DNA from 2 places in the Lysinibacillus sp. GbtcB16 genome. Region 1 is predicted to be linked to the other one. Evidence: predicted binding sites of a transcription regulator. Region 1 holds the regulator's gene; the other holds the start of a gene.
The links. The regulator Rex, encoded in region 1, represses fermentation and respiration genes when NADH is low (regulators of the CRP and FNR family bind a similar motif). The targets are predictions, from matches to a motif close to TTGTGAAATATTTCACAA.
Positions count from the first base shown of each region.

Region 1 (15,719 bases):
AAATCTGTGCTTGGATCGAAACATCTAGTGCTGTGGTAGGCTCATCAGCAATGATGATACGTGGCTCACAAGCAAGAGCCATGGCAATGACTATTCGCTGGCGCATACCTCCAGAAAATTGATGTGGGTATTGTTTATATCGTTTATCAGCTTCTTTAATACCGACAAGTTGCAATAGTTCTATAACACGGTTAGTTATGTGTCGGCCACGTAAAGTCGTATGTTTTTTTATACTTTCTGCAATTTGGTGACCAATCGTCATCGTAGGGTTTAAGGCAGTCATGGGATCCTGGAAAATCATAGCGATTTCAGCTCCGCGTATTGCTCGAATTTCTTGTTCACTGGAAGATAGAATATCATGTCCATCATAAAAAATATGTCCGCTTTTTATCATGGTGGACTCGGTTGGATTGAGGCGAAGAAGGCTTTTCGACGTAACTGATTTTCCAGAGCCAGACTCGCCTACAATGGCTAAGGTTTCACCTTCAAATAAATCAAATGATATATTACGTACGGCTTGTACCTCACCATTATACGTGTTGAAGGAAACACTTAAATTTTTTACCTCTATTATTTTTTTCATTTAGAGCACCTCCTATTTACGAGTTTTTGGATCGAATGCATCACGCAGTCCATCACCGAGTAAATTAAAGCTAATCATAATTAAACTAATGACAATAGATGAGACAATCATGCCATGTGGATAAATTCTTAATAGTTTATATGAATCATTAACAATTGTCCCCAAAGAAGCGGTTGGAGGTTGTAGCCCTAGTCCAATAAAGCTTAATAAAGCCTCTGTGAAAATAGCACCTGGGATAGTAAATGTGGTCGCAACGATAATTGGTCCAAGCGTATTGGGAATTAAATGCTTCCATATGAGACGCTGGTTACTAGCACCGAGTGTTCGTGAAGCAAGTACATATTCATACGTTTTTAACTTCAGAATTTGTGCGCGAACAATTCGAGCCATACTAATCCATCCTACGATCACCATTGCAATCGTAATTGAAATAATGCCAGGCTTTAAAATAAGGATCAGAAGAATGTTCACAATTAGTCCGGGGATACCCACTAACACTTCAATAATGCGTTGCATGATAGTATCTGTTCGACCACCATAAAATGCTGAAACAGCCCCATAAGCAACGCCTATAATGAGATCGATGGTTGCTGCTAAAAAAGCTATATAAAGAGAAATTCTTGTTCCTTCCCATACACGTGTCCAAAGATCTCGCCCTAATTCATCTGTACCGAACCAAAAATATTCTTCAATACCTTTCGCTTCATATTGGTCTATGCCGCGGCTATCGACACCATTCAAGCCTAAGAAAGAAATATTCTCAAGGACAGGAATTTTTGGCGGTAAATTGGTACGCGTAATATTTTGTTCGTCATAGCCGTGGCTATTCATAAAAGGTCCGAAAATGGCAAGTAATAGAACAATGATAATAGTACATAGCCCAACGATAGCTGCTTTATTTTTTCGCAAACCACGCCAAGCATCCTGCCAAAATGATTGCTCAGGACGATAGGTGAAATCATCTGTAATATCAGTTTGCGTTGCATATTCAAATAACTCCTTTGGATGACTCTTCGTTGTACCATCTGTCAGTTTTATGGTCATGCCTTATCGCCTCCCGTCACACGAATGCGGGGATCAATCAAACCGTATAAAATATCGATGATTAAAATGACGGTTACAAATAATACCGCATAAAAAATAGTTGTCCCCATAATGAGCTGATAATCATTCGTAATAATTGAATTAACAAATTGCTCACCTAAACCTGGAATACTGAATATCTTTTCAATAACAAGTGAACCAGTAATAGTGTTCACGGTTAACGGACCAATAATAGTCACGATTGGGATCATGGCATTTCGAATCCCATGCTTTGTAATAATAATAGGCTTTGATAATCCTTTTGCTTTTGAGGTTAAAATGTATTCTTGACTAAGGACTTCTAGCATTTCAATGCGCGTGAAACGAGCAATTGTAGCAATTACTCCTACTGCTAAAGCAATTGTTGGTAAAATGGAGTACTCAAAGCCATTCCAAAAGGCAATGGGTAACCAGCCCAATTTAACGCCAACCCAATACTGTAAAAAACCTGCAAAAACAAATGATGGAATGGATATGCCTAGTACGGCTAGTATTGTAGCGCCATAGTCAATAATCGTGTTGTGTCTTAGAGCAGCTATAATGCCTAAAAAAAGACCAATAATTGTACCTACTAGAATGGCTTGAAAGCCCAAAATAGCTGATGCACCAATACGTTCCTGAATAATCTTAGTCACTGGTCGATTATCAAAGACAAAAGAAACACCTAAATCTCCTTGTACAAGATTCGTTAAATAAATACCAAATTGCACAGGGACCGGCTTGTCTAATCCATATTTTTTGTAAAGCAGCTCTTTTTGCGTCTCTGGAAGGCGTTCATCATTAAATGGTGAACCAGGCAAAGCCTTCATTAATAAAAATGACAGCAGGATAATAATAAAAAGTGTAATGATCATATAGCCAATTCGTGTAAATATGTACCGAACCATGGCACCAGCCTCCTACTAAATAGTGTGTTGAAACTATTAATTTATTTGCAAGATTGATGCCAATTGTTAGAAAAATAAGAGAAGAAAAAATATGAAAATATATATTGCATACCTTTTTCTTATATGATATATTTATAAATGTCTTAAAGAGGTCCCGTGGTGTAGCGGTTAACATGCCTGCCTGTCACGCAGGAGATCGCCGGTTCGATCCCGGTCGGGACCGCCATTTAAAATTGATATGTTCGCTCTTATGTACTGTTACAGTCATAAGAGCTTTTTTGTATTGAATGAGAATTTTCTTGCCGACTAGCTGTCAACCATAAAATTTATTCAAGCATTTATTTCAATTGTGAAAGTGTCACTTTATGAAGACCTAGTTCACAGGGTATAAACATAGAGGTGAAAAGCTTTACATTTGGTGAAGGGTTTATGACCTACCTCCTATTGATTTTAATAAAATAACATCTATTGCCCTAAATGGCCCCACTACTGTCACTCAAAATACGCCCTATCCCAATGAAATCACTTGTATTATTGAAATGAAACTAATGAATTGTATATATTTAACATTATCTAAAGATAGTAAAAATTACCGATAAATGATGACGGTTTTATAAGGTAAAATGAGATATGTTTCTAAAATTAAAACGATGGGTAAAAATTAGAAGTAATTGGATTGGCTACGGAGGTGTTTATATGGGCAAAGACCATTTCTTAAACCATTTTTATGTACCTTTGCTTATTGGTTCCATGATTATGATGGTAGGCTGTGGAGATCCTATTATAGAGATTGAAGAAGCAAATACGTATCACTGGCAAAAAAATATGAACGAAGTAGAATTTGAGAAATTAAAAAATGATATGTCATATATTGAGGTAGTAGAGACAGCAGGTGGCGCAGGTAAAAAGGTGAAAAATAATGAATACCGTTGGAATGATGAAACTTTGTTGACTCAGGCTTATATAGTGAAATTTAAGGATGATAAATTAATTGCTAAAGAGATCATAGCTGTAAAAGGCCATTCCAATCGATAATTGTAAAATGTCTTTGTAAAAGAAGGCATCTCAACATGTAGACAAAAGCCATCGGGAAAATTCACTCTCGATGGTTTTTGTTCTCTTATCACATTCACTGGAAAGCATTCGCGTAGTGGAAATCAGCAGCTTTACTTTTTTCATTGTACAGTCTGACACGTCTTCATCAGAGAAGTCGTGTTTTTGTTTTCATCGTGTCACCTCACTGCTGTTATTAAAAGAGCTTTTTAACGAGCGCAATCAAAGCAAGTATAATGGTATTGGATGCTTTGAACATTTTGGCTAGTTTAGGTAAACTAGAGGTAATGTAGTGATGAGAGGAAAAAAGAATATGTATGAATTAATCATGAATTCAATTGATGATACAGAACGTTTTGCCTGCAAACTTGCGAATAAACTAGAAGCTCAAGATACGATTACATTAGAAGGTGATCTAGGCGCGGGCAAGACGACATTTACGAAAGCCTTGGCGAAGGGGCTGGGGGTCAAACGAACAGTCAACAGTCCTACATTTACGATTATTAAGCAGTATGAGGGAAGAGTACCGTTTAATCATTTAGATGTATATAGGTTAGCAGAAAGTGATGAAGACCTTGGTTGGGATGAGCTGTTTTATGGAGATGCGGTATCAGTGGTCGAATGGGCGCATTTAATTGAACAGGATTTGCCACAGGATCGTCTAGCGATCGAGATTTACCGAATCGGAGAAAATGAACGACGCTTTGTGTTAATACCTCGTGGAGAACGCTATGAGGCACTATGTGAGGAGCTAATGAAATGATTTGGTTAGGAATAGAAACAGCAAATACACCACTTTCCATTGCAGTTGTAAAGGACGGCAAAGTAGTGGCCGAGATGGTACAAAATGTAAAATTAACGCATTCTGCAGGTGCGATGCCAGCGATTGAAGAAATCTTGGCACGAATAGATGTAAGGCCGAATGACTTGGATGCGATCGCAGTATCTGAAGGACCAGGTTCTTATACGGGTGTCCGTATAGGTGTGACATTAGCAAAGACATTAGCATGGACATTACAGAAACCCTTAGTCGGCGTATCTAGTTTAAAAACATTAGCTGCCAACGCTGCCCTTTATAATGGATTAATTTGTCCAATTTTTGATGCTAGAAGAGGCAATGTCTATACGGCAGTTTATCAAGGTGAGACATTAGAAGCACTTGTGGAGGATCATCATGCACATATTGATGATTTATTAGTGCGTTTAAAGGCATTAGAGCAACCTATTCTATTTGTAGGAACAGATGTTGATATATTTTGGGAGAATATTGTGCAAATACTTGGTGAACATGCAGTACGTGCACCATTTAGTATTGACTTGCCACGCGCAACGGAAGTCATTCATCTAGCGACGAAAATGGAGTTGCCAAGTGTCGAAGCTACCCATCACTTCGTTCCACAATATAAACGGATTGCCGAGGCTGAGGCGAACTGGCTGAAAGAACAGAAGGAGAAGAAACATGAGTAGGAATGTAACTTATCGAAAAATGGTTTCTGACGATGTGCCAGCAGTTTATGAAATAGAATTGGCTTCATTTCCAGTACCATGGACGTTAGATTCCTTTTACTACGAAGTGCATGAAAATCAGTATGCGCATTATGTGCTGGCTATAGATGAAGAGGGTAGTATTATTGGTTTTTGTGGAATGTGGATGGTCATAGATGCAGCTCAAATAACAAATGTAGCTGTGATTGAGCAGGCTCGTGGCAGAGGGATAGGCGAAGGATTAATGCGTGAGGCGATGCATATAGCGCGTTTACATGGAATGGAAGTCATGACGCTTGAGGTACGTGTAACAAATGTAGTTGCACAAAATCTCTATCGCAAGCTTCTTTACCAAGATGGTGGTATACGGAAAGGCTATTATACTGATAACGGGGAGGATGCCCTTGTCATGTGGGTGAATTTATAATGAATAATGGATTGATATTAGCAATAGAATCGAGCTGTGATGAGACAGCTGCCGCAATTATTCGAAATGGTCATGAAATTGTTTCGAATGTTGTTGCTTCACAAATAGAAAGCCATAAGCGATTTGGTGGCGTAGTTCCTGAAATCGCTTCACGTCATCATGTTGAACAAATTACAGTGGTTATTGAGGAAGCATTAGCACAAGCGAATATAAAGCCAGCCGATTTAGATGCTGTTGCCGTTACGGAGGGTCCAGGTTTAGTCGGTGCGTTGCTAATTGGCATAAACGCGGCTAAGGCGTTTGCATTTGCCAACAATTTACCGATTATCGGTGTGCATCATATTGCAGGTCATATTTATGCCAATGCTCTAGTCCAGCCAATGGAATTTCCATTATTGGCACTTGTTGTATCAGGTGGGCATACGGAGCTTGTTTATATGAAGGAACATGGCTCCTTTGAGGTTATCGGTGAAACAAGAGATGATGCAGCCGGTGAGGCATATGATAAAGTGGCACGAGTTTTAAATTTATCCTATCCAGGTGGCCCACGCATTGATCAGCTTGCTCATGAGGGCGAAGAGGCTGTTCCATTTCCAAGAGTGTGGTTAGAGGAAGGATCTTATGATTTTAGTTTTAGTGGCTTAAAATCAGCGGTCATTAATTATAAACATAATATGGATCAACGCGGCGAAGCAATTTCTCCAGCCGCTGTAGCAAAGGGCTTTCAGGAAAGTGTTGTCGAAGTACTAACAGCGAAAACATTGCGTGCCGCTCGCGAATATCAGGTGAAGCAGGTCATTGCAGCTGGTGGTGTAGCAGCCAATAAAGGCTTACGTGCTTCATTAGAGACAGTGTTCGCTGAGGAAGGGATTGCGTTTTTTGTACCACCACTCAAATTGTGTACAGATAATGCTGCAATGATTGGAGCAGTAGCGATGCCAATGTATGAAGCAGGAATCCGAGGAAACTTAATGATGAACGGTCGTCCAGGAATGGAGTTAAAATCCTGGGTGTAGTAGTAAATGAAGGAGGTATCTTATTGAAGATATCTCTTTTTTTATTGTCGAAAATTTGTTGATAAAAAATGAATGTAGCGAAGAGAAACATCCACTGAAACACTTTAATTGACAAATTTTTCAGAAAATTATCCACAGGTAGTAGAGCGAACTGAATACCGAACACGCGTACTTATGCACAAATTGTTGATAACTTGTGCATAACTTGTGATTATTCAATATATAGTAGCATGTTTTACATGGGATGGTGTGGATAAAATAAATTTTAATTGTGGACAGTGTGGAAAACTCTGTTGATATGTTGGTATTACTAGATTTATGGTGTGAATAAAACTGTGGGCATTTTTTGTCGAAAAATAGCACTTGACCAATATATATGAAAAATGAAGGAGAGTAAAGAAAAAAGCCATGCGACAATGCACACGGCTTAAATCAAATTACATATTTATATTTTCTAATTCTTCATTTAACGCTAGCCACTCTAATTCTAAAAGCTCATGCTGTTCCTTTTCAGTAGCCAATTCGTCTTGCAGTTGGGTAATTTTTTCATGATCTGTAAAAATTGCAGGGTCACAGAGAGCTTCCTCTAATCTATCAATGGAGGCTGTCGTTTCTTGCATCTTGCCTTCTAATTCTTCGATAGTACGTCTTATTTGTCGTTCACGCTTTTTTGCCTCTTTATCAATTCTAGAGGTAGAGGACTTATCAGGTAGGTCCTGCTGTAGTTGCGGTTGGGAAGTACTTTTCATTTGTGCTAGCTCCAACAGCTCCTGTTTTTTCTCTACATAATAATCATAGTCCCCTAAATATTCAAACGACCCAGTTCCAGACAACTCCACTACCTTCGTAGCGATACGATTAATGAAGTAGCGGTCATGGGAGACGAATAGAAGCGTTCCAGGGTAATCGATCAACGCATTTTCCAGTACCTCTTTACTATCTAAATCTAGATGGTTTGTAGGCTCATCGAGAATTAAAAAATTGGCCTTTTGCATCATTAATTTTGAAAGTGCCAGTCGTGCTTTCTCACCGCCTGATAAAGAAGAGACGGTTTTATCCACATCCTCTCCACTAAATAGGAAACGTCCTAATACGGTGCGAATATCTTTTTCATTCATCAGCGGCCATTCATCCCATAGCTCTTTTAAGACACTTTTATTGCTTGAAAGCTTTGCTTGCTCTTGATCATAATAGCCAATTTGTACATTCGTACCATAACGGATATCACCTGCTAGAGGTGTTAAATCTTTCACAATCGTTTTTAATAATGTCGATTTACCAACTCCGTTTGGTCCAACAAGAGCAATCCGATCCTCGCGAAAAGTACGTAGCTTAATCCCACTAGATATGCGCTGATCGTTATAGCCGATTGTTAAATCATCAACGGATAACACATCATTTCCACTTTGACGTTCAATCGTAAAACCAAAACTAGCGGATTTCTCATCACCATCCGGCGATTCCATCCACTCTGTTCGTTCAAGCATCTTCCGTCGACTTTGTGCCATTTTTGTTGTAGAGGCACGTGCAATATTCTTTTGGATAAAATCCTCTAGCTTGGCCTTTTCGTCTTGCTGACGCTCAAAAAGTTTGACATCACGTTCATAGTTTTTAGCTTTTTCATCTAAATAAGCACTGTAGTTGCCTGTAAATTTTGTGACACGATGACGTGAAACTTCGTAGACAATGGAAACAACTTGGTCTAAGAAGTAGCGGTCATGTGAAACAATTAAAATAGCGCCCTCATAGCTCTTTAAATAAGATTCTAACCAAGATAATGTTTCAATATCTAAATGGTTCGTAGGCTCATCGAGAATCAGTAGGTCTGGTTTACTCAATAAAAGCTTAGCTAGTGCTAAGCGTGTGCGTTGTCCACCAGATAGTGAGCTAATAGGTTTATCATAGTCTTCCGGATAGAATTGCATACCGTGAAGCACTGCGCGTATGTCCGATTCATATTGATAGCCGCCAGCATCCTTAAATGTATGCTGTAGTTGATCGTATTCCGACATAACTTTGGCATACAGAGTAGGATTTTCATAAACAGTAGGATCTGCCATTTGCTGTTCGAGCGAGCGGAGTGTTTGTTCTTGAGCTAAAAGGGGTTCGAAAATGGTCATCATTTCATCCCAAATAGTTAACGTAGAATTTAATCCGGCATGTTGCTCTAAATAGCCAACCTGGATGCCCTTTGGAATAATGATATCCCCCGAGTCATAGGACATTTGACCAGCAATTATTTTTAATAAAGTAGATTTACCTGCACCGTTGCGCCCTACTAAGGCAACGCGATCACGGTGTTGAACTTCTAATTTCACACCACTTAAAATTTCATCTGCAAGAAAGGATTTAGTTAGTTGATTGACCTGTAAAACAATCATTCTTGACACCTCAATTCTACCTTAGTGTAATGGATGAACGATTTGCATGCAATGTCGGTGCTTTACTTATTCCAAGCAGTCATGTAAGATTGAAACGATTTCTTTTTAGTTAGCTGCGTACAAAGCGCCATTAACTAAAGAGAAATACGCTAGTGGATTGAAAAATGTTGTATATAGTTAAGGATATATGTATTAAAATTAGTACAGTAAAATAGATTGAGTTTCATTATAAGGAGGAGAAAGTTTGAAACAAGAATTAAAAATTCCACAAGCCACTACAAAAAGACTTCCTCTTTACTATCGATTTATTCAAAACTTTGCACAAGAAGGTATGGAACGTATTTCGTCGAAGGAACTGAGTGAAGCGATGAAAATAGATTCTGCAACCATTCGCCGTGACTTTTCTTATTTTGGTGCTCTTGGAAAGAAAGGCTATGGCTACGATGTACAGCATCTATTACAATTTTTTAGCCAGACGCTTGATCAACATGAAACAACAAAAGTAGCGTTAATTGGCGTGGGGAATTTAGGCAGTGCATTATTAAAATATAATTTTCAAAAAAACCACAACACTCATATTGTTGTAGCATTTGATTCGAAAGCGCCGAAGGATGGCAAAATGATTAGTAACATTCCTGTTTTTCATCCTGATTTGCTGGAAGAAAAGTATGCAGAATATGGGGCTGAGCTAGCTATTTTGACAGTATCACCGCGCTCTGCACAAAAAATGGCAGATCGGTTAGCGGCTATGAATGCAAAGGGAATTTTAAACTTTACGCCCGAGCGCTTAACGGTGCCAGATAGTATGCAGCTCTTAACCATTGATTTATCGGTAGAATTGCAAGCGCTTATTTATTTAATTCGGAATCAGGAAGTGTGAAATTTTTACATATTTTATAGTGGAGTTCACTGTTTCTGTCAAATAGTAATTTTAAATAAAACAAGGTAAAATCAGTGAGAGTGACGAAAAACTTTCACATATAATTAGTTAGCAAAATGGCGAAATATGCGTTAAAATGATGGATATAAAGAGGAGGTGGCTGTAATGGGCGGTATTGGTCCTATGAGCCTCATTATTATCGGAGTTGTCGCGTTACTAATTTTTGGTCCTAAAAAGTTACCAGAGCTTGGTAAAGCATTTGGTTCAACACTACGTGAATTCAAAAATGCTACTAAAGGTTTAGCCGACGAAGATGATGATGACAAGAAAAAGAAAGAACTAGATAAGTAAGTTAGGATGTTGAGGAATGAATCCAAAAGATCTAACTGTCATTGAGCATATAGAAGAATTAAGAAAACGGCTGTTCATTGTTGCCGTTTTCTTTGTTCTCGCTATGGCTGGCGCCTTTTTTGTCGCAAAGCCACTTGTTAAATACCTTCAAACCACAGGAGCAAAATATAATATTGAGCTCCATGCATTTGACGTAGTAACACCACTAGCAATTTATATTCAAGTTGTTTTTTTAATTGCATTTATTCTTTCATCGCCAGTATTAATGTATCAATTGTGGTCGTTTATTAGTCCAGGATTAAGGGAAGTAGAGCGAAGAGCAACCTTAAGCTATATACCATATTCATTTTTATTGTTTATCGCAGGGTTATCTTTTTCATACTTTTTATTATTCCCGTATGTCATCAAATTCATGATGAATTTATCAAATGATTTAGATATTAAGCAAACAATTGGAATACATGAGTATTTTACATTTTTATTTAAACTCACAATACCATTCGGTTTTCTATTCCAATTACCTATTGTAGTATTGTTCTTTTCACGGATAGGAATATTGAGTCCAGATCTACTAATTCGTATTCGTAAATATTCATACTTTGGTTTATTTGTATGTGCTGCTCTCATTGCACCGCCTGAATTGGCGTCTCACTTAATGGTATCAGTGCCGCTATTTATCCTGTATGAAATTAGTATTATGATATCTCGAGTAGGTTATAGGAAATATTTAAAATCAGAGGAAATTCGATTAAAAGAAGAGCAAGAAGCGGAGCAAAAGCGCCAGATTGAAGAGGCACTTGAGCAGCAACGACGACAAATAGAAGAATTGAATAAATAGTAATAGATAAAGCTCGGTACCTACATAAAGGCACCGAGCTTTTGTATTTTTGACAACTTTATAGAGCTTTACAAAAATTTATTGCATTTTTTCTAGTTCTTGAAGAAACTTTTGCAATGGCTCTGCATAGAATTGTACAAGTGTCACAAATCCATTCAGCATGACGTGTGCAATAATGGAAGTCCAAATACGTTTTGTTTTGTGATATAAAAAGGCGAAGATCAAACCACAAATTGTATAAAGTAAAATATGAGAGAAGTCGAAGTGGATAATCGCAAAGAATATAGCACTTACTATTGCCGCCACCCAGAAGTTTGTTGTTTGGACAAGTGATCCAAAAATAACTCTACGGAAGACGAACTCTTCTAAAATGGGACCAAATACAACGATCGCTAATATGGCGATAGGTGCTCCTTTAGCTATAGCGACAATATCAGCGGTATTTTGGGAACCTCCTTCAATACCAAAAACAGCCATTTCAATAGCTGCTCCAATCATTTGACCAAAAAATACAAGGAAGAAACCAAGAATACCCCAAACAATTGTGAGTGGTATTGTCTCTTTTTTTCCTTGATAGACGTTCCAAAAGGCTTTATCACGGGATGTTAAGATTAAACTTAAAATGAGCGCCACGGCAAAGCTAAGCGCAATATACCATCCTTGAGTTATCGGTGCTGCTTGCTCAGAAGCTAGGCCAGTCATCTTCATAACGAGCTTGTGAAACGGTAAGAGCAACCATCTGCTTGAGATGTGCATGAGGATATAAATCAGTAAAACATATAGAGCTGTTTTTTTATGTTTTGTTACTTTTGGAGAATTAGTCACAGTCAAAATCCTTTCCATTCATAGGCTTCCTTTCTATTGTAGATGAATATGGAAAGAAAACAAAATTTTTCGAAGTTCTGACTTGCAAAAAAAAGTGTGATTGATTATCATAATAATTGTGTTAGCACTCGATGTTATAGAGTGCTAATAAATTCAACAATTATTATTATTAGGAGGTTGTTTCACTTGTTAAGACCACTAGGAGATCGTATTGTAATTGAACTAATCGAGGTAGAAGAAAAATCTGCATTCGGCATTGTACTACCTGACTCTGCAAAAGAAAAACCACAAGAAGGTAAAGTTGTAGCAGTTGGGACAGGTCGTGTTTTAGAGAACGGACAACGTGTAGAGCTTGACGTTAAAGTTGACGACCACATTATTTTCTCTAAATACGCTGGCACAGAAGTTAAATTTGAAGGTAATGAATACCTAATTTTACGCGAAAGCGATATTCTTGCAATTATTGAATAATATTTGATACACCTTAAATTAAGGTGAAAGCTTATTGTTTCTTGATCGAAAAGTGACAATAAGATGAAATTGATATAAATATATTGAAGAAGCTTAACGAATATTCCATTTCAGGAGGGTAAATTCTCATGGCAAAAGATATTAAATTCTCAGAAGACGCTCGTTCATTAATGTTACAAGGTGTAGATAAATTAGCAAATGCGGTAAAAATAACATTAGGTCCAAAAGGGCGTAATGTAGTATTAGAAAAAAAATTCGGTTCACCACTGATTACAAATGATGGTGTGACAATCGCAAAAGAAATCGAGCTGGAAAATCCATACGAAAACATGGGAGCAAAATTAGTAGCTGAGGTTGCTTCTAAGACAAACGAAATCGCTGGTGATGGTACAACTACTGCAACCGTTCTAGCACAAGCAATTATTCGTGAAGGCTTGAAAAACGTGACAGCTGGCGCAAACCCAGTAGGTATCCGTAAAGGTATTGATAAAGCTGTTGCTGCGGCATTAACGGAATTACACTCAATTTCTCGACCTGTAAGCAATAAAGATGAAATCGCACAAGTTGCTGCTATTTCGGCTGCTGATGATGAAGTTGGACAACTTATTGCTGAAGCGATGGAGCGTGTAGGTAATGATGGTGTTATTACAATTGAAGAATCTAAAGGCTTCACAACAGAGCTTGATGTAGTAGAAGGTATGCAATTTGACCGTGGCTATGCGTCACACTATATGGTAACAGATACAGATAAAATGGAAGCAGTTCTAGATAACCCATATATCTTAATTACAGATAAAAAAATTACAAATATCCAAGAAGTATTACCGTTATTAGAACAAGTGGTACAACAAGGTCGTCCACTTTTAATGATTGCTGAAGACGTTGAAGGAGAAGCACTTGCAACACTTGTAGTGAATAAGCTTCGTGGTACATTCAATGCTGTAGCAGTAAAAGCACCAGGTTTTGGTGATCGTCGTAAAGCAATGCTAGAAGATATCGCTATCTTAACTGGTGGACAAGTGATTACAGAGGAATTAGGCTTAGACTTAAAATCAGCTGATATTTCTTCACTTGGTCGTGCTGCAAAAGTAGTTGTGACAAAAGACAATACTACAATTGTTGAAGGTGTAGGCGGTGCAGATGCAATCGAAGCACGTATTGGCCAAATCCGAGCACAACTTGCTGAAACAACTTCAGAATTCGATAAAGAAAAACTTCAAGAACGTCTTGCGAAATTAGCAGGTGGTGTAGCAGTTATTAAAGTAGGGGCTGCAACAGAAACAGAGCTTAAAGAGCGTAAACTTCGTATTGAAGATGCTTTAAACTCAACACGTGCAGCTGTTGAAGAAGGTATCGTATCAGGTGGTGGTACTGCACTTCTTAACGTATATGCAGCAGTTGAAAAAGTGGCTGAATCTGAAGCAGGCGATGTAGCAACAGGAGTGAAGATTGTTCTTCGTGCTTTAGAAGAGCCAGTTCGCCAAATTGCTAACAACGCTGGTCTTGAAGGCTCTATCATCGTGGATCGCCTAAAACGTGAAGAAATTGGCATTGGTTTCAATGCAGCAACAGGCGAATGGGTAAACATGATGGAAGCAGGTGTAGTAGACCCAGCGAAAGTAACTCGTTCAGCTCTACAAAACGCTGCCTCTGTAGCTGCACTGTTCTTAACAACAGAAGCAGTAGTTGCAGACATTCCAGAACCAGCTGGTGCAGGTATGCCAGATATGAGCGGAATGGGCGGCATGCCAGGAATGATGTAAGGGATTATTCACTTCCATCTTGTGAAATAATTACTGGTCATGTAAATAATTAATTTCAATCACAATAACCACTTCTCGGTAAACACGAGGAGTGGTTTTTTTGTTGCTTAACTTTGCCTAACCAAACTTTTTAGATGATAGGTTGCACCGAAAACCAAGTAATAATTGTTGAGGATATTACTTATAATCATAGGTGCTCTCTGTTTTAGAGAGGTTGAACCCTATTATAAATTTCTGTTATTATTATCCTAACCTACATAATATAAACTAATAAATAATTACATAATGATAAAAAATTACTGAGGGGTCATAACATGAAGAGAACAACAAAATCGGTGATCAGTATCATTGTCATTTTCATCATTTTCGGTGGAGCATTTGGTTATCTTAAATTCAATGAACATATGGGGAAGCCTGTCCCAGAAAAGGAAAAAGCAATTGTTGAAAATGATGGACTAATTCTTGAAAATAAACCTGTTACAAAAGAAGAATTGCTTTATCCTGACAATTTAATAGAACACAAAGTAAACGAAGCCATTCACAACATGTCCCACCAAAAAGTTGAAGCTAGTGTAAAATGGGGTCACACCGAAATCACACAAGAAAAAGTGGATCGATTGTTGGCGGTATGCAAAATGAACGATTATAAATATAAAGAACTTTACATTTCAATATTGGAAAGATGGTCGAAGGGTGATTTTTCTCATGCTGTAGAAGATCATAACGCAATTTGGGAGATGCAAGGTGGCGAAGAATCAAGAAATGCGGGAAGAGCGACTCGTCTATTGAGACCCGAAGAGGAGCAAGCTTATATAGAACACAATTTAAAAGCGGATTTATATGATAAATAACATTCAGCAATGAGTGTTATTTTTTTATTTGTCGGCCATTTACCAGTCTGCAGTTAAAAAAAGGAGAGCTGGTTTTTTGTGTTGTTAAATAAAAAAATCTAATAAAAAAAATTTTCCTGTTGTTTTTCCTTAGATTATCCCTTACAATACGAAATGTAAAATGATAATGATAATCGTTATCATTTGAGATAAATTGGATAATAGAGGTGACATTTTGGATAATCAGGAAGCTAACAGAATAGGGATGGGCAATATATATTATGTCATAATCTTACTATTAATCGGCTCCATTATAATATCTGCCGTTTTTTCTGTATCAATTGGTCAGGTCAGTATACCCTTCAAGCAATCAATGGATATCTTGTTGCATGCTGTATCTAATGGAAAGTTTGGCACACTCGATAGTGTGGATAGTGAGTCCTATTTGAATATTATTTTACAGGTCAGAATGCCGCGTGTTATTTTTGCACTGCTTATCGGTATTGGACTTGCTTTATGTGGGGCTGTGATGCAAGCAGTTGTACAAAATCCTCTTGCTGATCCATACATACTTGGTATTTCTTCAGGGGCATCATTGGGGGCAACCTTTGCCATTTTAGTTGGCTTCGGCAGCAGTGCATTGCTGGCACAATTTGGGGTTGCCTTTGGTGCATTTGCAGGAGCCATGCTTACTTCTATGGCCGTGCTAATTTTATCTAGTATTGGTGGTAAAGCAACATCGGTAAAGCTCGTTTTATCTGGTGTTGTGATAGGTGCATTATGTAGCTCATTTTCAAGTCTTATTATCTTTTTTGCCAATAATGCTGAGGGTATAAAAACCGTTAC
Region 1 is NZ_JAGXJV010000009.1:78,654-94,372, reverse strand. It holds gene KVT27_RS27195 (ABC transporter ATP-binding protein) at 1-583, opposite strand, end outside; gene opp3C (oligopeptide ABC transporter permease) at 596-1,627, opposite strand; gene opp3b (oligopeptide ABC transporter permease) at 1,624-2,553, opposite strand; tRNA gene KVT27_RS20420 (tRNA-Asp) at 2,704-2,779, shown strand; gene KVT27_RS20415 (hypothetical protein) at 3,250-3,588, shown strand; gene tsaE (tRNA (adenosine(37)-N6)-threonylcarbamoyltransferase complex ATPase subunit type 1 TsaE) at 3,920-4,369, shown strand; gene tsaB (tRNA (adenosine(37)-N6)-threonylcarbamoyltransferase complex dimerization subunit type 1 TsaB) at 4,366-5,073, shown strand; gene rimI (ribosomal protein S18-alanine N-acetyltransferase) at 5,066-5,518, shown strand; gene tsaD (tRNA (adenosine(37)-N6)-threonylcarbamoyltransferase complex transferase subunit TsaD) at 5,518-6,534, shown strand; gene KVT27_RS20390 (ABC-F family ATP-binding cassette domain-containing protein) at 6,972-8,915, opposite strand; gene KVT27_RS20385 (redox-sensing transcriptional repressor Rex) at 9,160-9,795, shown strand; gene KVT27_RS20380 (twin-arginine translocase TatA/TatE family subunit) at 9,961-10,146, shown strand; gene tatC (twin-arginine translocase subunit TatC) at 10,163-10,984, shown strand; gene KVT27_RS20370 (CPBP family intramembrane glutamic endopeptidase) at 11,063-11,827, opposite strand; gene groES (co-chaperone GroES) at 11,996-12,280, shown strand; gene groL (chaperonin GroEL) at 12,409-14,043, shown strand; gene KVT27_RS20355 (DUF6241 domain-containing protein) at 14,358-14,894, shown strand; gene KVT27_RS20350 (FecCD family ABC transporter permease) at 15,109-15,719, shown strand, end outside.

Region 2 (15,719 bases), on a different contig from region 1:
AAGCGTGCAAGCTTACCAGATAAAGAAGATCCAACATTTGAAGAAGCTCAAAAGGCCCTTTATGCGGAGATTCGTGAGGAAAATATAACGAACCAAGCATATTGGACGTATGTCTATGAAGACTTTAAAAAACAGGTGACAAACGCGTTACAAAAGTAAAGCAACATTTTAGCGAGTAAATCGTTGAATGAAATAGAATCTTATGAAGCAGGAAGGTATGTTATGAAACGAGCAAGAATCATTTATAATCCTACATCTGGACGCGAAGCGTTTAAGAAGCATCTACCAGAGGTGTTGGAAAAATTAGAAGTAGCAGGCTATGAAACATCCTGTCACGCAACAACCGGTGAAGGCGATGCAACACTTGCAGCAAAAGATGCAGTAGACCGTGGCTTTGATATAATCATCGCAGTTGGTGGAGATGGCACTTTAAATGAAGTTGTTTCAGGTGTAAGTCCATTTGAAAACCGTCCAAAAGTTGGTCTAATTCCAATGGGCACTACAAATGATTTTGCCCGTGCCGTGCATATCCCGCGAAATATTGATGAAGCGGTAGACATTATTATACAAGGCGATACATTGCCAGTGGATGTCGGTCTATTAAATGGCGAACGCTATTTCATCAATATTGCTGCTGGCGGACGGATTACGGAGCTAACATATGAAGTACCAAGTAAAATGAAAACAATGCTTGGGCAGTTAGCCTACTATTTAAAGGCAGTAGAAATGATTCCATCCATCAAAGCCTCTCATATGCGTATAGAATATGATGGGGAAGTGTTTGACGGGGATGCCATGATGTTCTTATGTGGTTTAACCAACTCTGTAGGAGGCTTTGAAAAACTTGCACCAGATGCAAGTATCAATGATGGATTCTTTACATTATTAGTGTTAAAGAAGGTTAGCCTACCTGAGTTTATTCAACTAGCGGCTATGGCATTAAGAGGCGAACATTTAAATGATGACCGTGTCATTTACAAAAAAGCGAGTGTTGTAAAAGTCACTACTGAAAACGAAGTACATCTTAATCTAGATGGTGAATATGGCGGAGACGCTCCAGCTACCTTTGAAAATTTAAAGCGTCATATCGAAATTTTTGTCCCTCTTGCAGATATTCGCGAAGAGGACCGTATATAATACATGAAAAGCTCATCTTCGTTATAGCGAGGATGAGCTTTTTTGTATAAAGGATTCAGCGTACTCTTGAAGAACTCCACCTAAACTTTCGCATCAAACGACCAAAAAGATAATAGAGTAAAGCAAATAGCCCGCAGCGAAAAATTGAATATGTAGTAAGTCTAACCTTTAGAATTAGGAATTGTGAATGAATTAAGAAAAATGTTTGGCAAATGTGCGTATATTACTTGAACAAAATTTGAAACCTTATTAATAGGCTGAAATATCGGTCCATTATAAAGGTTTTTTTCGTTGTAATAGTGGAAAATGGGGTATGGATAAGGGAAAGGAAGTGTTGCTTTTGTATAAGTCACAGGAGAAGAAGCTTATTTGGCTAAGCTTTGGTGTTGCAATCATTATGCTACTTTCCATTCTTGGAAGAATATTTGGGAGCTAGGGGGCAATGAGATGATAAACGAATCAGCAGTCTATTGGAGTCGTGCATTAACTGAGTTAACTTTATCGTTCCACATCATTTATGCAACGATAGGGGTCGGTGTCCCGTTAATGATCATGATTGCTCAATGGACTGGGTATAAAAAGAATGATGAGCATTATATTTTAATGGCCAGACGTTGGGCACGTGGCTTCGTCATTACGGTCGCAGTGGGTGTTGTGACGGGAACGGCAATTGGTTTACAACTATCATTATTATGGCCTAACTTTATGCAACTAGCTGGTCAAACCATTGCATTACCACTTTTTTTGGAAACGTTTGCATTTTTCTTTGAAGCTATATTTTTGGGCATTTATTTATATACTTGGGACCGCTTCGATAGTCAGAAAAAGCATATGCTATTGTTAATTCCAGTTGCAGTAGGTGCATCGATGTCGGCTGTATTTATTACAATCGTAAATGCCTTTATGAATGCCCCGAGAGGCTTCGATATTGTTGACGGGAACCTTGTTAATATTCAACCCTTCTTAGCGATGTTTAACCCTGCTATGCCAACAAAGGTGGCGCATGTACTCGTAACAGCGTATATGACATCTGCATTTGTTTTAGCCGCTATAGCAGGATACCGAATGCTTAAAGGATCGAAACATGTATACCATAAAAAAGCATTACTGTTACTGATGAAAATTGGTTTAATTTTCTCCATTGCAGCAGCTGTGATTGGAGATTTCTCAGGAAAATACTTAGCGGAATATCAACCAGAAAAATTAGCTGCAGCGGAATGGCATTTTGAAACGGAAGGAAAGGCTTCTCTTGTTTTATTTGGCGTGCTAGATGGAGAAGAAGTGAAATATGCCATCAAAATTCCGTATGCTTTAAGCATTCTTGCACATTTTAATCCTAATGCAGAGGTAATTGGATTAGATCAATTCGAGGAAGAGGATCTACCACCACTCTATATTCATTATCTCTTTGATATTATGGTGTCCATAGGTATGTTTATGGTGCTAGTTTCATTACTGTATGTTGTAGGGAAAGCACGGGGCTGGCAGTTTATTCATTCACGCTGGTATCGATGGATCATTGTGGCGGGGGGGCCGCTTTCTATCATTGCTATTGAAGCGGGCTGGTGGCTTGCTGAGGTTGGACGTCAACCTTGGATTCTTTATGGCTTGATGCGAACTCCAGAAGGGGCCACAACGAGTGACCATGTGGATTTAATGCTATTGTTGTTTGCAGGTGTATATGCAGTATTAGCGGTAGGAAGTGTTGTCGTCTTGGTGCGAATGTTTAAAAAGAATCCTATTGAGCGTGAGATTGAAGATCGTCACTCTGAAAAAGGCGGTGACATCCTATGACATTAGAGATTCTAGGTATTTCAGTATTGTGGATTTTTCTATTTGGCTATGTCATTGTCGCATCGATTGATTTCGGTGCCGGTTTCTTTAACGCCTATAGCCTACTGATTGGGAAGAATCATATTTTAACGAATATTATTAAACGATATTTATCGCCTGTTTGGGAAGTAACCAATGTCTTTTTGGTATTCTTCTTTGTAGGGATCGTAGGATTTTTCCCGCAAACTGCTTTTTACTACGGAACCATTTTACTTATACCCGTCAGCATTTCCCTTGTACTATTAGCCATTCGAGGTTCCTATTATGCCTTTGAATCGTATGGTACAAGAGGACATATTGGGTACACGCTGACCTATGGTGTAGCAGGTTTATTAATTCCTGCATCGTTGTCTGTTGTTTTTGCCATTGCTGGTGGAGGGTATGTGGATCTCATTAACGGGCAGCCTGTTTTAAACTATTGGACTTTATATACAAGTCCATTTGCTTGGAGCATTGTCGTATTGAGTATTGCCGCTGTACTTTACATTTCTGCAGTATTCTTAACTTGGTATGCTCATAAAGCGAATGACAAGGAAGCAACGAAGCTAATGAGAAAATATGCACTTTTATGGGCAGCTCCTTTGATGATCAGCGCATTAGGCATCATGTATGAGATGAAGTCCATTAACCCTGAAAGTTATAGTCACATGGTGAATTTATGGTGGATGTTTGCAATATCAGCCATATTATTTATGATTACAGTGTTCCTCATTGCCATGCGTAAAAAATATGGGCTTGCAGTTGCACTTCTGATTGCTCAATTTGCGGTAGCATTTTTCGCTTATGGTATTGCGCAATATCCATATTTACTGTATCCATATTTAACGATTTATGATGGCTTCACAAGTACACAAATGGCAATTGCTTTAATCATTGCCTTTATTTTAGGACTGTGTCTCCTACTTCCATCACTTTATTTATTGATGAAATTATTCTTGTTCAATAAAAACTATGTGACCGGAAAAGAAGACAATCACGCATAGGAGGAAATTAGTATATGCAAAGTTTTTTAATTTTTTATGCGCCTTTTATTGTCGTCATTCTTGGAATCTTGTGTGCATTTTGGTGGGCACCAAGGGATTATCATATAACAAAAGAGCAAGGAAAGAGTCGCGAATAGCGGCTCTTTTTTCAAGTTAGCTAGAAGAACCGTATAACGGGCAGGTCTTGTTCTTTTTTCATTCGCCAACACATGCTACAATAAGGAGATTGAAATGGAGGATGTACGAATGTCAGCACCCGTGAAAAAGAATGAACGACTTTCAGTTTATATAGAAGACTTAACACATGATGGCAATGGTGTCGCTAAGGTGGATGGCTATCCATTATTTATACAAGGCGCACTTCCGAACGAAACAGCCGAAATCCATGTGATGAAAACTTTAAAAAATTATGGCTTTGCAAAAGTTGTAGATATTATTAAGCCATCACCCGATCGAGTAGAAGCTCCATGCGATTACTTTAAGCAATGCGGGGGCTGTCAATTACAGCATTTATCCTATGAGGGCCAGCTCAAATGGAAAGAAAATATGGTGCGCAATGTGATGCAACGCATTGGTAAAATTGATGCGCCTGTTCTGCCTGTAAAAGGAATGAAAGAGCCTTGGCATTATCGTAATAAAGCGCAAATTCCTTTCTCTGAAAATGAAGCAGGACAAGCTATTGCTGGTTTCTATAAAACAAAGACGCATAGCATTGTGGATATGGAGCGTTGCTTGATTCAAACAGGAGAAGCAGATGCAATTTTAGCAGGCTTGAAAAAGGAATTAGTAGCGATAGGCATGCGCCCATACAATGAACTTTCCCACGAAGGCATGTTGCGCCATGTTGTCATTCGTAAAGCACGGGCAACAGGTGAGGTCATGGTTGTCCTTGTGACGAAAAAGAAAAAATTTCCACAAAAAGAAGCAGCCATTGCAGTAATTCAAAAGCTTGTTCCGAACGTCACTTCAATTATGCAAAATGTGAATCATGAGAAAACGAATGTGATTTTTGGTGATGACACACTGAACCTTTGGGGCAAGGACGTCATTATTGACACAATTGGCGACGTACGCTTTGAAATTTCCGCTCGCTCCTTCTATCAGGTCAACCCAGAGCAAACGGAGGTCCTCTATAAACAAGCACTTGATTATGCAAACTTGCAAGGGGATGAACGAGTGATTGATGCGTATTGTGGGATTGGAACGATCTCCTTGTTCCTTGCACAAAAGGCAAAGGCAGTCATGGGCGTTGAAATTGTCCCACAAGCGATAGAAGATGCCAAACGTAACGCGGTCCTAAATGGTTTTACAAATACTTATTTTGAGGCCGGCCCAGCTGAGGAAGTTATACCAAGATGGTATAAGGAAGGAAAGGAAGCAGACGTACTGGTAGTTGATCCACCACGTAAAGGCTGTGATGAAGCACTTTTAAAAACCATTTTAGAGCAACGACCAAAGCGAGTGGTCTATGTCTCCTGCAACCCAGCTACACTAGCACGCGACCTTCGAATTTTGGAGGATGGCGGCTACCAAACACAAGAAATTCAACCAGTAGATATGTTCCCGCACTCCACACATTGTGAAGCGGTTGCGTGGCTTGTGAGAAAGTAGCATATTACGAACGGCATTTACTATCTTGATAAAGCACGAGCATATTCATAGCTCGTGCTTTTGTGTATTTTAGAAGTCAAACTATGAAATTACAATGAGGTTGATAATCATTATCATTTATATTACCATACAAATATGATGTGGATCGAAGGAGTGAAGGTGAATGTCGAATGATATGGATTCAACTAATAACTTTACAAAGGAAATGATCGATAAGGCTGTTCGGCTATGGACGCGCTCATCCATTTCACTAATAGATGTTCGTTACAAGTTGATTCATCCGGACAAACCAATCCAAAGTTACCGAATGCCGACTAGTATGCTGGTGTATACCTGTGGTGGAACGGCTAATGTAAAATTGGATCAAACACTATATCAATCGGAACGTTTTGGTATTTTTCATGGAGGAAAAGGAACGGAAATATCAATTCATCCTGTAAGCAGCAGTGTCGAGACTTACATGGTGCTATATAGAGCAGAAACTCCGCCATTTTACAAAAGAGAAATTTATCGCTTGTTAGAACAGATAAATCCGTTTATACAAACGTATGGATTCTCACCAGGGAATCCCACTTTTTTTATGGAGAAGTTTTTGAATATGAAAAACCATTGGAATCGAGAATCTGTGTTAAATCAATTTTATTCAAAGATTATACTGTATCAGATTGTCTATGAGATTTACAATGAGTTAGAAAAGGGAGATATACTTTATTGCCAGCCTGATTATGTGGTAATAGTCAAGCAATATCTGGAACAACACTATAGCGAGTCTGTTTCCATTCAACAACTTATTGAAATGCTACCCATTAGTAGGAGCCAGTTAATTAGGCTTTTTAAAAAACGCGAGCATAAAAGTCCTCAGGAGCTCTTGAATGAGAAAAGGTTGGATTCGGCTAAGTGGCATTTGCAATACACAAATGCAACTATTCAAGAAATTGCTGTTGGGTGCGGTTTTGTGGATGGACTAAATTTAATCCGAATGTTTAAAAAATATAACCATATGACACCGAGTGAGTACAGGATAAAAATGATAACTGATAAGGACATTAATGATGTTGATAATGATTATCAACCTCAATACAATGAGAGAGAACTATATAAATTAGTCAAATCTAAGGGAAATGAGGAATTGTTGATGTTAGGGAAGACAAGAAACAAGGAAATAATTTTTGCAGCAGCCTTGAGCTTGATGCTGTTGTTATCGGGATGTACATCAAATGCGCCTGTGAATAAGGGAGCGACGGGGAGCCAGTCAGAGACGCAAACACAGACTACATCAAATGCTGAAGCTAAGGGGATGCCGCAAACGAGAATTGTGAACACACTAAAAGGAGATGTGGAAGTACCCGTTAACCCGCAGCGGGTCGTTGTCCTGTATTTAATGGGTGACCTGCTTGCTCTAGGAATAAAGCCTGTTGGTATTTCCACTCTAGTTGGGGAAGGCGATGCGGCAATCGCTAGCGAATTGGATGGTATCACCACTTTAGGAGATGGGCAACCGAGCCCAGAAGCGGTGCTCGCCCTTAATCCAGATCTTATTATTGTTACAACAGATGAAATTTACGACAAACTTCATAAAATTGCCCCTACTCTTTATATACCATATGACTTACCAGTGGAAGAACGTATGGACATTCTGGGGAAAGCATTTGGTAAAGAAGATCAAGCTAAAGAACTTTTGGACAATTTTTATAATAAGGTGGAACTAAGCAAGCAAAAGCTGCAGCAAGCTGGTATTTTGGACAAAACAGTCACAGTTATGGAAAGCAACAAAGGTTCTATGGCAGTAATGGTGGGGATGGGTTACGGACGAGGATCACAGATTATTTATCAATATTTGGGAATGAAAGCACCTGAGATCGTGCAACAAAAAATAGAAACCTCCAAGAATGATGCGACCAGCATGGATGTCTCCTACGAAGTGTTGACTCAGTATGCTGGTGACTATGTATTCCGCTCTGCCTTTGAAGGAATGGAAGATTTATCAGACAACCAAATTTGGAATAACATTCCAGCCGTGAAGGATGGCCGGTTAATAGATATGAGCTTTGGCTTGTTCTTCTACAATGATATCTTCTCGCTAGATAAGCAGCTTGACTTTGTCGTGGATAGCTTGCTAAGCTCTGTGGAATCAGAGGAACTCCGATGAGTGAAATATAATGTCTGTATTCATAATCGGAAAAATTTCTGCCTACAGTTTAATCATGAATAGAATGTTTGTTAGGCTCTAAAATTAACTATGAAAAGTACTGAACTTACGCTGAACAAAGCTTAATCTAGTGATTTGAAAATATTAAAATTGTGGGTCGCGTGGTTGGAGTTTGTATAATAGAAAAGACATTGATATGACCGGCACTGACCTCAATAGTTAGAAAAATACAAAAGCATCTTCGATTGAATTCAGGTTTAGATACTTAAACTTCAATTAGGAGGTGCTTTTTCTTTGCGTAAAAGTGTGAGTTATCCATATGAAAAAAAGTGAAAGACATTGAAATGCGGACAGCGGTTTATCAATGAAACAGGTTTTATATAATGGCATTGGCTACAACAAGAGGTAAGTCCCAAAAGCCTATACCAGCTACTTTTTTGTATTTAAAATACCATTTTGAACTGATTTTCGTTAAAATAAATAGTGTCCATTTTCATAATAGTTTTTCACAAGTGATATATGTAGTGAACAATAGGTTAATAAGCATGATATAAGTGTAACATTTGACTTTATAATTTTTGAACTGAGAGTATAGAGTTTTATCCATAGTGAGAGGATTTGGAATGAACATGATAGATAATTTTTGGCGTGATTTGCCGCGTCCATTTTTTGTACTGGCACCGATGGAAGATGTCACAGATGTTGTTTTCCGTCAAGTAGTCAGTGAAGCCGGAAGACCGGACGTATTTTTCACAGAGTTTACGAATTCGGATAGCTATTGTCATCCAGAGGGACAGAAAAGTGTGCGGGGTCGTTTGATTTTTACAGAAGATGAACAGCCGATGGTGGCACATATTTGGGGGGATAATCCTGAGTATTTCCGTCAAATGAGTAGAGGCATGGCAGAGCTAGGGTTTAAAGGTATCGATATTAATATGGGCTGTCCTGTGCCAAATGTGGCATCGAGGGGAAAAGGGAGTGGCCTTATTTTACGTCCTGATGTGGCGGCAGAATTGATTCAAGCTGCCAAAGCGGGTGGACTGCCTGTCAGTGTGAAAACACGACTTGGCTATAAGGATGTAGAGGAATGGGAGGAATGGTTAACGCATATTTTCAAACAAGATATTGCGAACCTGTCGATTCATTTACGCACAAGAAAGGAAATGAGCCAAGTTGATGCACATTGGGAGCTCATTCCTGAAATCAAAAAATTACGCGATCGTATCGCACCTAATACGCTATTAACGATCAATGGAGACATCCCTGATCGACAAACAGGGCTAGAGCTTGCCGAAAAATATGGGATTGATGGCGTAATGATTGGACGAGGTATTTTTAAAAATCCCTTTGCTTTTGAAAAAGAACCAAAGGAGCATAGCAGTAAAGAGTATCTTGACCTTTTAAGACTGCAGCTCGATCTTCAAGATCAATATGAGGAAGTACTCCCACGCTCTATCACAGGACTTCATCGCTTTTTCAAAATATATGTCAAAGGATTCCGAGGTGCCGGTGAGTTAAGAAGCCAATTGATGAACACGAAATCAACAGATGAAGTGCGTGCATTGCTTGATCGCTTTGAAGTAAATTATGTTGAATAACAAAGAATCCTACTTTATTAGGGTGAGGTAAGCAGTATTCTGTCACTAAACAGAAACTTGCCTTTTTGGAATGTGCATATTACAATAAAAAGTAAGTTAATAGCAGGTTTGAGTAACTGAGAGACCATTGAAAACATATGTGCCTAGCGTACATATGCTTTTGATGGTCTTTTTTTATCGTTAAAATGATAAGGGAGGAAATAAATGATGAGTACAGCTTCTGCGTTACAACGACAACAAACAATAGAGGAGCTTCAAGATAGGGAGTACGATTTATTAGTAATTGGTGGCGGTATTACAGGGTGTGGTATTGCACTGGATGCTATTGCTCGCGGTCTGTCTGTAGCATTAGTGGAAATGCAGGATTTTGCAGCAGGGACTTCTAGCCGTTCGACAAAATTAGTACATGGCGGTTTACGTTATTTAAAGCAATTTGAAATAAAAGAGGTAGCAGAGTTAGGGAAGGAACGTGCCATTGTTTATGAAAATGGTCCACATGTGACAACACCTGTTTGGATGTTATTACCTTTTCATAAGGGAGGGACATTTGGAAAATACTCTACAAATCTCGGCTTGCGTGTCTATGATTTTTTAGCAGGAGTCAAACGTGCAGAACGCCGTTATATGTTAAGTACAGGTCAAACCATTGAGAAGGAGCCATTAGTGAAAACTAAGGGATTACTTGGCGGTGGTATGTATGTAGAGTATCGTACTGATGATGCTCGTTTAACCATTGAAGTAGCAAAGGCAGCCATTGAAAGAGGGGCAACATTATTGAATTATATAAAAGCCGAAAACTTTTTATATAATGAACAGCAAAAAATAAGTGGTATTGTTGCAACGGATTTATTAACAAATCATCCAATCGAAATTCGTGCAAAGGCTGTCGTTAATGCTGCTGGTCCATGGGTGGACGATGTGCGCACAATTGAAGGAAAGCAAGCAGGGAAGCATTTAATTTTATCGAAAGGTGTGCATATTGTTTTTGATGAATCCAAATTCCCATTAAAACAAGCTGTTTATTTTGATACACCTGATGGCCGCATGGTATTTGCGATCCCTCGACAAGGAAAAACATATGTAGGGACAACAGATACATTTTATGAAGGCGATGCTCGCAATATGGATATTTATCAAGAGGATCGCGATTATATAATGAACGCTATTCGTTATATGTTCCCAAGTGTGAAGGTGACCGATGCGGATATTGAATCAAGTTGGGCAGGCGTTCGTCCATTGATTCATGAGGACGGAAAAAATCCATCTGAAATTTCTCGTAAGGATGAAGTGTGGATTTCGCCATCGGGGCTTGTAACAATTGCTGGTGGGAAATTAACCGGCTATCGTAAAATGGCTGAAACCGTATTAAATACGATTACACAAGAGCTAGAGCAACAATTTGGTATTAAATCCTCTCCATGTACAACAAAAAATATTCCGATTTCTGGTGGCCATATTGGCGGCTCAAGTAAATTTTATGCCTTCTTATATGACTATACAAGAGTAGGCAAGAAAATAGGCTTATCTGAGGAAGAGGCCAAATTTTTAACACAGCATTATGGTAGCAATGTAGAAATTGTTTTTAATTATGTAAAGGAAGGACACCCAATCTTACCATCATGGCTGTATGCGCAATTAATGTATGGTATTCATCATGAAATGGTCGTTCATCCAAATGACTTTATGGTTCGCCGGACAGGGTATATGTTCTTTCAAATGGCAATTGTTCAACAATATGAAGAGGCAATTCTAGATGAAATGGCTAAGCAACTCAACTGGACAGCACAGCAACGGACACAATATGAAGAAGATGTAAAGAAAGAAATAAAACGAGCGACAACTGCGCTATAATGATGTAGTTACTCTCAACATAATATAAGGGTGAGCGTTCACACTGTATTATAAGGGAAGGAGAGAATGGAATGCATTTTGATAATCAACAGGTGATTCCTGCTGCGCGTACCGTCAAGCAATTTGACGAGATAATAGCAAGTCCATTCGATTATATTGTGCTATTGGAGGTGCACATTAGCTTATTAATGTCTTTAAAGCGTGAGGCACATCGACATGGAAAAAAATTAATTATTCATGCGGATTTAATTCATGGTTTAAAAACAGATAATTTTGCAGCGGACTTTTTATGTAATGATATTCGTCCAGCTGGCATTATTTCAACGCGTTCCAATATGCTAATGAAAGCCAAAGCTCGTGGAATTATGGCTATTCAACGTGTGTTTTTGATTGATACGATTGCTCTTGAAAAAAGTTATTCGATGATTGAAACAGCGCAGCCTGATTATATTGAGCTATTACCTGGCATTATTCCTTCGATGATTCAGGAAATCCATGAGCGTACTCAAATCCCTGTTATTACAGGTGGCTTAGTGCGTACAGTGGACAATATTGAGGAAGCATTAGCTGGTGGTGCTATCGCCGTTACAACCTCTAATAGACAATTATGGGAAAATTTCAAAAAATAGTTGACTCTGTATGTTTTTTTCTCTAAAATGGACATAAGTTCATACGCACGTGGTTAGGAAAAGGAACCCACATTTGTTCATCTACATGTATTAATGTAGTTTGATTGGATGTGGGTTCCTTTTTGTTTTCTATGGGCTATTATCACAAAGGGGGATTAAACTATGTCTACGTTTACAGCTGAGCTGGTCGGCACAATGATTCTTATTTTATTTGGTGGCGGCGTAGTAGCAGGTGCCGTGTTAAACAAATCAAAAGGCTTTGGTGGAGGATGGATCGTCATTACCTTTGCATGGGGGCTTGGGGTTGCAATGGCAGCTTATGCGGTAGGTGGAATCAGTGGTGCACACCTAAATCCTGCATTAACAATTGCCCTTGCCACGATCGGAAACTTTCCTTGGGCAGATGTGCCAGCCTATATTGCTGCACAAATGATTGGTGCATTTTTAGGGGCTACACTTGTTTACTTTATGTATTTACCACATTGGCAGGCAACAGCAGATGCCGATGTAAAATTAGCGCCATTTTCCACAATGCCAGCTATTAAGCATCCTTTATCAAATCTATTATCAGAAATGATAGGAACATTTATTTTAGTTTTAGGAATTTTAGCTTTAGGTACAAATACTATTACAGATGGTTTAAATCCATTTTTAGTTGGTATGTTAATTATTGTAATTGGGATGGCTTTAGGGGGCCCAACAGGTTATGCCATAAACCCAGCTCGTGATTTAGGTCCACGTATTGCGCATTTTATTTTACCGATTGCAGGCAAAGGTGATTCTGGCTGGAGCTATGCATGGGTACCAGTTGTAGGACCTATTATTGGAGGTACATTTGGTGCATTGTTTTTCCAACAAATATTTGAAGGGAAAAATAGTATTGCGTTTTGGATTGTTGCAGTAATTGTGATTGCTATTTTCATAGGAGCACAATTAACGGTTAAGAATGTTCAAGTAGAAGACTAATTTATTTGGAGGGATTTCTATGTCAGAAAAAAAATATATTTTAGCGTTAGACCAAGGAACTACAAGCTCAAGAGCTATTCTTTTTGATGAAACGGGTAAAATCGTACACACAGCACAACAAGAATTCCAACAACATTTTCCACAAGCAGGCTGGGTAGAGCATCATGCAGAGGAAATTTGGTCATCTATTCTATCTTGTATTGCAACAGTGTTATCAGAAAAAGGTGTGAGTTCAAATCAAATTGCAGGGATTGGGATTACCAATCAACGTGAAACAACCGTAGTATGGGATAAACATACTGGCAAGCCTGTATATAATGCAATTGTTTGGCAATCACGTCAAACGAATGAAATTTGTGAGCAATTAAAGGAAAGCGGTTACAATGATTTATTCCGTGATAAAACAGGTTTATTAATAGATGCTTACTTCTCAGGTACAAAAGTGAAGTGGATCTTAGATCATGTTGAGGGAGCTCGTGAAAAAGCCGAGGCAGGAGAGTTGCTATTCGGCACAATTGATACTTGGCTAATTTGGAAGCTATCCGGTGGAAAAGTACATGTAACAGACTATTCAAATGCCTCTCGTACATTGATGTATAATATCCATGATTTAAAGTGGGATGAAGAACTATTAGAAATTTTAACAGTTCCAGCCTCTATGCTACCAGAAGTACGTCCTTCTTCTGAAGTTTATGGCTATACAGAGGAGGCATTATTCTTTGGCTCTGCTGTTCCAATTGCCGGAGCTGCAGGCGACCAACAAGCAGCCCTATTTGGTCAGGCATGCTTTGAGGAAGGTATGGTTAAAAACACATATGGCACAGGTTGCTTTATGTTAATGAATACTGGTGAAAAGGCAGTGAAATCAGATAATGGTCTATTGACTACATTAGCTTGGGGCTTAGATGGCAAAGTAACATATGCTTTAGAGGGCAGTATTTTTGTAGCAGGTTCTGCGATTCAATGGTTACGTGACGGTTTACGTATGTTCCGTAATGCAAGTGAATCAGAGCAATATGCAACACGTGTAGAGTCAACTGATGGTGTTTATGTTGTCCCAGCATTTGTTGGCTTAGGAACACCGTACTGGGATTCTGATGTGCGCGGAGCTATCTTTGGCTTAACAAGAGGAACTGCGAAGGAGCATTTTGTACGTGCTACGCTAGAATCATTAGCGTATCAAACAAAGGATGTATTAGCAGCGATGGAGGCAGATGCTAATATTCCGTTAGCCAAATTACGTGTAGATGGCGGAGCTGTAGCCAATGATTTCTTAATGCAATTCCAGGCAGATTTATTGGATGTTCCTGTTGATCGTCCAATTATTAATGAAACAACCGCTTTAGGTGCAGCGTATTTAGCTGGCTTAGCAGTTGGCTATTGGCATTCGACAGAGGAAATCAGCAAATATTGGAATTTAGAACGTCAATTTACACCTAATATGAGTAATGACCATCGTGATAAAATTTATGGAGGATGGAAAAAGGCTGTTGCTGCAGCGCAAGTATTTAAGTAAGCCAAACATTTGAGAGGTTGGGGCATAGCTAGCTTCAATTAATGAGAAATCCGAATTCGAATGCATTCAAATTTGGATTTCTCTATTTTTTTATGTTGTCTCCAGATAGATCTTCACTGATGTCCAATTTTTCTTCTGGCATGAATTCTTTTTCAAACAGTCCATCGTATAGCTGGTTTGACTTTTCAATCAGTCTGTTTTGCCATTTGCATTAGCTATTGGTGCTCTAGCTACAGATGCTGATGGCGGGGTTCTTGTTGGTATGCACGGCTTTTTATTTATACAAGCCCTACCATTCGTCATACTTCTGATATTTTTATTTGAAAAAGGTGAAGAAAGCGTCCAATTCTTTATAGAATTGTGCATTTTTGTCGTTAGGAATAGAGGATTTAGAGAGATGTCAGAGAATTGTATATAAGTACCATTATATGTAATGACGTGCTTATAGGAGTTGTATGAAAATGGTTGTGACAACGAGACCGTTAAAAATTAAATATAAAAAGTTAGCTAATCCTTTTCAGGAGTTTATGCAGGTTAGTCCTAACAATAATGCCCTTACGAAGGAAGTAGTCTTTCTACGTTATATTGGTATACCTGATTCTGTAGATCTTTATAAAGAAGATATTTTAAAAATGGATGAGTATTTCACAAAGCAAAGCGTATTTTATTTACGACTACATAGGCTTGAGGTCATCAATAATAAAAAAGATGCAGATAGACTGTCGGAGCTTTGGGAGGATTGGCAGGTTGCTGCTGATAGTATGCAATTACTGTATGAGAAATCTTTATGCGGTAAATTAGCGAATGATCAACTTGAATGGACAAAAAAGCTTAGCTTTAAAAATATTCTCCATCTTTTTAAAGAACAACAGCCACATGCGAATGACACTTTACTAAAAAACTTTGCAGTTAAATTTTTATATTGGATGGATTATTATTTACCACAAATTTTTTCTAAGGAAAATCAAGCATCCTCTAAAATTGTTTTTATAGGGGACATTACGCAGCATGAATCATTATTCTTATATTTCTTATCGACACTTGGCTGCGATATATGCTATATGAATCCTAAAGGGGATATCACAAATTTGTATCCTATCATAGCAGCATCCTCTAATTTACAGAGTTGTCCTGATTGCTATGAAAAAGAATTCATAATCCCTAAAATGCTTTCGATGAAAAGCATACCACCACAACAACCGACGATTCTTCCAACCGCTAGTTCTAGCACGGTTACTTCAGAAGAGTGTAGTTATGAACAGTTGGCTTCTTTAGCGACATCTGTTGTCATGATAAAGACATTTGCCGAGGATGGTGAGTTGTTATGTTTTGGCTCCGGAGTTGTTCTCCATCGCGATGGCTATATTTTGACGAACTTGCATGTAGTAGGTGGTGGGAAATATTATTCTGTGCTATATGAAAATGATCCAAACGAATATACTACGC
Region 2 is NZ_JAGXJV010000007.1:90,470-106,188, reverse strand. It holds gene KVT27_RS19310 (thioredoxin family protein) at 1-159, shown strand, start outside; gene KVT27_RS19305 (diacylglycerol kinase) at 223-1,137, shown strand; gene KVT27_RS19300 (cytochrome ubiquinol oxidase subunit I) at 1,585-2,931, shown strand; gene KVT27_RS19295 (cytochrome d ubiquinol oxidase subunit II) at 2,928-3,953, shown strand; gene cydS (cytochrome bd oxidase small subunit CydS family protein) at 3,968-4,090, shown strand; gene rlmD (23S rRNA (uracil(1939)-C(5))-methyltransferase RlmD) at 4,200-5,564, shown strand; gene KVT27_RS19285 (AraC family transcriptional regulator) at 5,728-7,713, shown strand; gene KVT27_RS19280 (tRNA dihydrouridine synthase) at 8,343-9,311, shown strand; gene KVT27_RS19275 (glycerol-3-phosphate dehydrogenase/oxidase) at 9,519-11,162, shown strand; gene KVT27_RS19270 (glycerol-3-phosphate responsive antiterminator) at 11,234-11,791, shown strand; gene KVT27_RS19265 (MIP/aquaporin family protein) at 11,954-12,757, shown strand; gene glpK (glycerol kinase GlpK) at 12,777-14,273, shown strand; gene KVT27_RS19255 (hypothetical protein) at 14,473-14,691, shown strand; gene KVT27_RS19250 (trypsin-like peptidase domain-containing protein) at 14,735-15,719, shown strand, end outside.
Region 2: a site for Rex is predicted at 1,319-1,336, ahead of KVT27_RS19300 (cytochrome ubiquinol oxidase subunit I). Genes of this name have one in related genera too.